Regions from separate parts of the Streptomyces sp. NPDC052109 genome, predicted to be linked through region 2. Evidence: riboswitches for the same ligand, from Rfam matches in the RefSeq annotation. Region 2 holds a riboswitch; the other holds the start of a gene.

Region 1 (3,822 bases), on a different contig from region 2:
GCCAACCACGGCCGGCACGGCACGTACACCCTGGTGGAGAAGGTCACCAAGGAGGGCACCGAGGACGTCAAGCTGCCCGACCAGCCGGTCAAGCAGGCCGTCAGCCAGGAGGCCGCCGACACCACGACGTCCATCCTGCGGAGCGTGGTCGACAACGGCACCGCCACCGCCGCGCAGGCAGCGGGCCGCCCGGCGGCCGGCAAGACCGGTACCGCCGAGAACGACACCGCCGCCTGGTTCGCCGGTTACACCCCGGACCTGGCCACGGTGGTCTCGGTCATGGGCCAGGACCCGGTGACGGCCAAGCACATGCCGCTGTACGGCGCCCTCGGCCAGCCGCGTATCAACGGCGGCGGCGCGCCGACCCAGATCTGGGCCGAGTACACGGCGGCCGCGCTGAAGAACAAGCCGGCCTCCGACTTCGATCTCCAGCTGGAGCAGGGCGCCGACCAGCCGCAGGCCCCGAGCGCCAGCGACTCGGCCCAGCCCGGCACGACCGGTGCCCAGAACAACGGCGGTACGACGACCACCGACGGCGGCCAGGGCACCGCCGGTACGACCGCCAGCCCGACCGGCGGCAACACCACCGGCACGCCGACGAACGGCGGTGCGGCCACCGGCGGCGGCACGAACACCACCGGCGGCAACACGACCGGCGGCAACACGAACACCACCGGCGGCGACGCCACGGGCGGCGGCACGAACACCACCGGCGGGGACACCACCGGCGGCGGCACGACCGACGGCGGGACCGGCGGGGGCGGCACGGCCACCGGTGGCGGAGCCGACGGCGGCGGTACGACCGGCACGGCCGCCGGGGCCGGAGGCGGCGACCCGGGGATCTGACGCGAGAGTGACCGTCCCCGGGTGACGCCTCAGTGACCGCTGGTCGCCTTCAGCCCCAGCACGGCGACCAGCAACAGGCACACGAAGAAGATCCGGGCGGCGGTGACCGGCTCACCGAGCACCACCATGCCGAGCACCGCCGCCCCGGCCGCCCCGATGCCCACCCACACGCCGTAGGCGGTACCGATGGGCAGGGACTTGGCTGCGTACGACAGCAGGACCATGCTGGCGGCGATCCCGGCACCGGTGAACAGACTGGGCACCAGCCGGGTGAAACCCTCGCTGTACTTCATCCCGATCGACCAGCCCACCTCCAGCAGACCGGCGACGATCAGCAGAACCCAGGCCACGACGGACACCTCCGAGACGAACGGCGACTCTTCCTCCGGTGCGTCGTCTTTGCCTGCATCCCGGTACGGCGCGTCTCGTCGGGCTCGCTTTCCGAACATAGCAAAGGCAGCGCGAAGGGGCCGGTGACTCTCGTCACCGGCCCCTCGCCCTGCCGATCTACTCGCTGACCCGCTTACAGGTACAGGCCTGTGGAGTCCTCGGACCCCTCGAAGCGGTCCGCGGCCACGGCGTGCAGATCCCGCTCGCGCATGAGCACGTACGCCACACCCCGCACCTCGACCTCGGCCCGGTCCTCCGGATCGAACAGGACCCGGTCACCCGGCTCCACCGTCCGCACGTTCTGCCCGACCGCGACGACCTCGGCCCAGGCCAGCCGCCGTCCGACCGCCGCCGTGGCGGGAATCAGAATGCCGCCCCCCGACCGCCGCTCGCCCTCACCGGTCTCCTGCTTGACCAGAACCCGGTCGTGCAGCATCCGGATGGGGAGCTTGTCGTGATGGGGGGTGCTGTGCTGGTTTCTGTTGGCGCTCACGCCTCGAACCTACCTGTCCTCGACCCGCCCGGACGCGCCCGGGTCAGCCCTTGCGCCGCCGGGAGCCCACGGTGAGCAGCCCGACGACTCCGACGGCGAGCAGCGCGACCGGCACGACCCGCTCCAACCGCAGTCCGCCCTCCTCGTCGACGAACTGCGCCCGCACCTCACTGACCACCCGGTTGACCTGCACGTACGCCCGGCCGGCCGTGTGATCGATATGGGCGACGACCTTGGCCTTCGCATCCCCGATGATCGTCTGCGGATGCACCCGCACTCCGATCTCGTCGAGCGTCTCGGCCAGCACCTCGCGGCGGCGCTTGATGTCCGCCTCGATCTGCGCCGGGGTTCTCGTGTCCGACGTCTCCGCCACCGTACGGCCTCCGAAGTCTCCTGATGCTGTTCCGAACAGTCTGTCAGCTTCTCCTCACGGCGCACCGCAAGGCCCCCCGGTTACGCTGGCCCGATGAGCGAGCGACTCCAGCCGGGGGATGTGGCCCCCGCCTTCACCCTCCCGGATGCCGACGGCAACGAGGTGTCCCTTTCCTCCCACAAGGGCCGCAAGGTCATCGTCTACTTCTACCCGGCCGCCCTGACCCCCGGCTGCACCAAGCAGGCCTGTGACTTCACGGACAACCTGGACCTCCTGGCCGGCGCCGGCTACGACGTCATCGGCATCAGTCCCGACGCCCCGGAGAAGCTGGCCAGTTTCCGCGAGAAGGAGTCCCTGAAGGTCACGCTCCTCGCCGACCCCGACAAGAAGGTCACCGAGGCCTACGGCGCCTTCGGCGAGAAGAAGAACTACGGCAAGACGTACATGGGCGTCATCCGCTCCACGATCGTCGTGGACGAGGACGGCAAGGTCGAACGCGCCCTCTACAACGTCCGAGCCACCGGCCACGTGGCAAAGATCATCAAGGATCTGGGTATCTGAGGACCCGGGTCCTCAGTGGCGGCTCGCACCGGGGCGACCTGGTGCGAGCCGCCTTCTCTTTTCCCGTACGGGACTGCCCGGCAACCGGTCCGTCACTCCGTGGTGCGGAGGGGGCGGACGTCGAACGGCCTCGCACAGTAAAGTAGGGCGCGGCTCACGCGCCCGTACGCCAACGGCCGAGCGGCGATCTTTAGGTGGTCGTGTTTGTCGGTTCGAATCCGACCGGGCGCACAGGCAGAAACGGCCCCGCACCTTGGATTCAAAGGTGTGGGGCCGCTCCGCGAGCTCAGCCCAGCAGCTCCCGCACCACCGGCACCAGCGCCCGGAACGCCTTCCCCCGGTGGCTGATCGCGTTCTTCTCCTCGGGGCTCAGCTCGGCGCAGGTCCGCGTCTCGCCCTCGGGCTGGAGGACGGGGTCGTAGCCGAAGCCGTTCGTGCCGGCGGGCGCGTGCCGCAGGGTGCCGCGCAGCTGCCCCTCCACCACCCGCTCCGTGCCGTCCGGCAGGGCCAGCGCGGCGGCGCAGGCGAAGTGGGCGCCGCGGTGTTCCTCCGCGATGTCGGCGATCTGGGCCAGCAGGAGGTCCAGATTGGCCTTGTCGTCGCCGTGGCGGCCGGCCCAGCGCGCGGAGAAGATACCGGGCGCGCCGTTCAGGACGTCGACGCACAGGCCCGAGTCGTCGGCGACCGCGGGCAGGCCGGTGGCCTGGGCGAGGGCGTGGGCCTTGAGCAGGGCGTTCTCGGCGAAGGTGACGCCCGTCTCCTTGACGTCGGGGATGTCGGGGTAGGCGTCGGCGCCGATCAGCTCGTGGGGGAGGCCGGCGTCGGCCAGGATGGCCCTCAGCTCGGTGATCTTTCCGGCGTTGCGGGTGGCGAGGATCAAGCGGGTCATGCCCGCCAGTATTCCCCGCCCCGCGTCCACGGCTCCGCCTGGCCCGCGCCCGACTCCGGCCGGGCGCGCTCCGCCGCGTCGCAGCTACAGCTCCGCCTGGCCCGCGCCCTTGAGCATGCTCAGGTCGAAGGTCTTGCCCATCCTGCCGAAACCCAGGTCGCTGGGGTGCAGATGGTCGCCGGAGTCGTAGTCGAGGCGCAGCCGGCGCGGGTCGTAGGGGTCGCGCAGTGCCCTGTCGAAGTCGACGACCGCGTCGTACACCCGGCCCGC
Region 2 (3,822 bases):
TCGAACAGACCCGACGGGCCGGCGTCCAGGTCAACTTGACGATCAGCGGGCACCCGCACACCCTGCCCCGAGGTCTGGACCGCGCCGCCTACCGCATCATGCAGGAAGCCCTGACCAACGTCGTCAAGCATGCCCGCACCAGCCACGCCCGGGCGACGGTCGCCTACGCGCCGGGCGAGGTCGCCCTCACGGTCGTCGATGCCGGAGCCGGCCGCACGTCCACCCCGATCACCGAGGGCCACGGCCTGACCGGCATGAAAGAACGCGCCGCCCTCTACGGCGGCGAGGCTCATGCGGGCCCGCTCTCGCCGCACGGCTTTCGCGTCACCGCCCGGCTGCCGTACGCCACGGACGAGCGAACAGCCCAGTTCCCCGTGGGCGCCGATCTGGAGGGCGCATGACAGTGCGGGTCGTCGTAGTGGACGACGAGACGCTGGTGCGTGCCGGGTTCCGTGTGCTGATCGAGTCGGAAAACGATCTCCAGGTCGTCGGCGAGGCTGCCGACGGGAGCCAGGCGGTCAGGGTGATCCGCGAACTGCGCCCCGATGTAGCCCTGATGGACATCCGGATGCCCGGGCTCAATGGCATCGAGGCCATCCGCACACTGCTCGGCGGCCCCGCTCCGGTGCCCGTCCACGTCCTGGTGCTCACCACCTTCGACCTGGACGAGTACGTCTTCGAGGCGCTCCGCGCAGGCGCCGCAGGCTTCCTCCTCAAGGACACTCCACCCGCACGCCTGATCGACGCCGTGCGGGTGATCGCCACCGGAGAGTCGCTGCTGTCACCCGGCGTCACCCGCAGGCTCATCGAGACCTACGTCCGCCGCCCCGGCTACACCGGCCCGGTCGCCGATGCCCTGGACGGGGTGACCAGCCGCGAGCGTGACGTGCTAAGTCTGATCGCACGTGGCCTGTCCAACAACGAAATCGCAGCCGAGCTGTATCTGACCGTTGGCACTGTCAAGACCCACGTCAGTCGTCTGCTGACAAAGCTGGGGGCCAGGGACCGGGCCCAACTCGTCATCGCCGCCTACGAAAGCGGACTGGCCCGTACTCGAGGTGCACGGGCTCGCGGCGGACGATGATCCGCAGGCGGGGGGGCCAGCCGGTCAGGTCGAGCAGGTCGGTGACCGCCCGCTTCGCCAAGGTGATGGCCTGCGACATCCGCGATCCACGCCATCCGCAAGGTCCCCCCGACCAGCCGCGGCACAGAGCGCAGCGCCGACAGCATCGTCAGGTCCAACCGGGCACGCTCGTGTTCCGACCAGCCGAGGTCGTAGCGCAAGGGCCCCCCGAAGAGCTCCTTCTCGGCGTCGGAGACCTCCGGCTCGGCCATCCGCACCCGCCCGAAAACCTCCTCACCAGGCCCCTCCCAACCTGGACCAGTCCAGCGCCCGGATAGCCGGTGCGGGCAGCCGCCCCGCCCCGGTGGCCGTGCTCAACCGCACAGGAGCCTCGCAGCCGGAGTGGTCACGCTGCGAGCCCTGCGTGCGCCGTGCCACGGTATGGCGAGTCGTGTGTGCTTGGGTCTTGGCCGAACTCAACGTGCCCCCCCTCGACGGTTGTGCGGCTACTGGAGCTCAACGAGCCGGCCGCGATTTCGAACACATGTGTTTCGGTCGTGTTGGCAGCCCCAAGTCTGAGCGCGTGCCCGAGCTTGTGCGTTGCATCGACCCTTGCGGTGTATGGGCCAGGGGGCAAGCGGCGATGGCCGAAACGCCGAGCATGCCGCAGTTCCGGCGCCAGGGGCGGGAGCGTGACCCCTTGGCGCAGGTGCCGGACCGCAGGGACGGGCCGCCGTCGGAAGGGCGGCTGGTGTTCGGGCCCATGTGCGGGGCCGTATGGGGGAGGGGCGGGGCGGTCCGGCACCTTTTCGCCGCCTACGACCTGGCCAAAGGCCACGGTGCAGGGGCGACGTGGGTGGTGTCGCCGTACGGGTGCCAGGCGGCGGAGGCGTCGGGCGACGTCGTGGTAGCTTCGCGGTGGAGGCACATAGGTGCCGGCCCCGGACGAGATGTGCGCCGTACCCGGACTGCCAAGACGACGCACTCGGGAGGCGTCATGGCCGCAGGCACATCCTTCATTGATTTCGACGGCCCGGTCTTCCGGCCTGGCGAGTTGGACGTCCGCTGGATCCACGGGTCACCATCGTCCAAGCACAACACCGATCCGGACATCCAGGTCCACGCCTACGACGAGCACACGGTCATCCTGCGGCAGAACATGGCGATCGACTACGAAGCGCCGTTCCTGTACCTGCTGTTCGGTAACACGCGGGCGGTGCTGATCGACACTGGAGCCACCGCGTCCGCCGAGTTCTTCCCCTTGCGCCGGGTGGTTGACGAGCTCGTCGACGGCTGGCTCGCTCGCCACCCCCGACAGGACTACCACCTGCTTGTGCTGCACACTCACGCCCACGGTGACCACATCGCGGGTGACGGCCAGTTCGCCGACCGCCTGCACACCACCGTGGTCGCCGCGGACCTCGCCACCGCCTGGAAGTACTTCGGATTCGACGAGGACCCCACCGCCGTGGCGCGGGTCGATCTGGGAGGCCGCACGCTCGAGTGCCTGGCCACTCCCGGGCACCACGAGGCAGCGGTCACGTTCTACGACCCGTGGACCGGGTTCCTGCTCACCGGCGACACCGTCTACCCCGGCCGGCTCTACGTCCAGGACTGGTCCGCCTTCGCCCGGACCATCGACCGCCTGATCGGGTTCTGCGAGCACAGACCGGTCACCCATGTCCTGGGCTGCCACATCGAGATGACCACCGAGCCGGGCGTGGACTACCCGGTCCGCACCACCTACCAGCCCCACGAACCCCCGCTGCAGATGACCACCGGCCACCTGCACGAGATCAGCGCCGCGCTCAAGGAGATCGGCGACCAGCCCCGCCGGCTCGTCCACCCGCTCTTCGTCATCTGTCCAGAGCACTGAGCCACGCCCGAGGAGCACAGCCGGCCCCGCCGCAGGGCAAGGCCGAACGGAGCACGCACCGCCTTCACCGCCCAGATCACCGCCTTCGAGCAGGTCACCGACCGCATGCAGCCCCGCCTCGCCGCCCCACCCGCTGCAGAACGCCAGGAGACCGAAGATGCCGGCACTATCCTTGCGCAAAGCCCGCGCCGGCAACACCCACACCCTCCTGCCGCCCACACCCGCCACCAGGACCGACCCTGCATGAACCCCCGCGGCAACCCGCACACTCGCCCAGGCCCGCCACCGCGCCAGCCTCGACAAACGCCAGCGAGCCCTGACCGCACTCACCACCCTGGAACAACAGGGCAAAAAGATCACCACGCCGCCGTCGCCCGCACCGCCGACGTCTCCACCTGGCTCACCTACACCGAAGGTATCCGCGAGCAAGTCGAAGCGGCACAACAACGTCGGCAGCCCACCATCCCCACCCTCACGTGCCCCGGAGCACCAACGCGGCGCTGCGCAAAGAACTCGAGCTCGCCAGAGATGAGATCCGCGCCCTGCGGCAGGACAGAGAACGGATGCCGCAAGCCATCCAGCACCAGCTCCGACAGCAACTCGACGCCCTCGACACCAGGCACCCGACCGACCGCGTCGACGAACTCACCGAGCCAACCAACGACTCGAAGACAGCCTCCAACAGGCCACCGACGACAACCACCAGCTCAACGCCCGCGTTGGTCTGCGGACTGTCCCCGCAGGCAGCTGTACGGCATCATCCCGGCCAACCCTAGCCAGCCGCCTCCTGACTGCGATGCTGATGGCGATCGACGTCCGGGACTCCGTACGCCGACGGCCCACGCCCGCCAGCCGCAGCCGCGCGCGTGGACGTAGCGGTAGC

Evidence for each region. Region 2 has a riboswitch for guanidine ahead of AB0L59_RS41070 (MBL fold metallo-hydrolase). Riboswitches for the same ligand answer to the same signal wherever they lie in the genome.
Region 1: linked by a shared signal. The riboswitch ahead of AB0L59_RS00560 (multidrug efflux SMR transporter) and the one ahead of AB0L59_RS41070 (MBL fold metallo-hydrolase) in region 2 are both predicted to bind guanidine.

What each region holds. Positions count from the first base shown of each region.
Region 1 is NZ_JBFAWF010000001.1:116,386-120,207, forward strand. Features, by position in the region: gene AB0L59_RS00555 (transglycosylase domain-containing protein) at 1-846, shown strand, start outside; gene AB0L59_RS00560 (multidrug efflux SMR transporter) at 876-1,196, opposite strand; guanidine-III (ykkC-III) riboswitch at 1,234-1,303, opposite strand; gene AB0L59_RS00565 (co-chaperone GroES) at 1,370-1,729, opposite strand; gene AB0L59_RS00570 (DUF3618 domain-containing protein) at 1,773-2,102, opposite strand; gene bcp (thioredoxin-dependent thiol peroxidase) at 2,196-2,663, shown strand; tRNA gene AB0L59_RS00580 (tRNA-Leu) at 2,822-2,894, shown strand; gene rdgB (RdgB/HAM1 family non-canonical purine NTP pyrophosphatase) at 2,950-3,552, opposite strand; gene AB0L59_RS00590 (SGNH/GDSL hydrolase family protein) at 3,637-3,822, opposite strand, start outside.
Region 2 is NZ_JBFAWF010000043.1:5,593-9,414, forward strand. Features, by position in the region: gene AB0L59_RS41060 (sensor histidine kinase) at 1-401, shown strand, start outside; gene AB0L59_RS41065 (response regulator transcription factor) at 398-1,084, shown strand; guanidine-III (ykkC-III) riboswitch at 1,982-2,049, shown strand; gene AB0L59_RS41070 (MBL fold metallo-hydrolase) at 2,061-2,939, shown strand.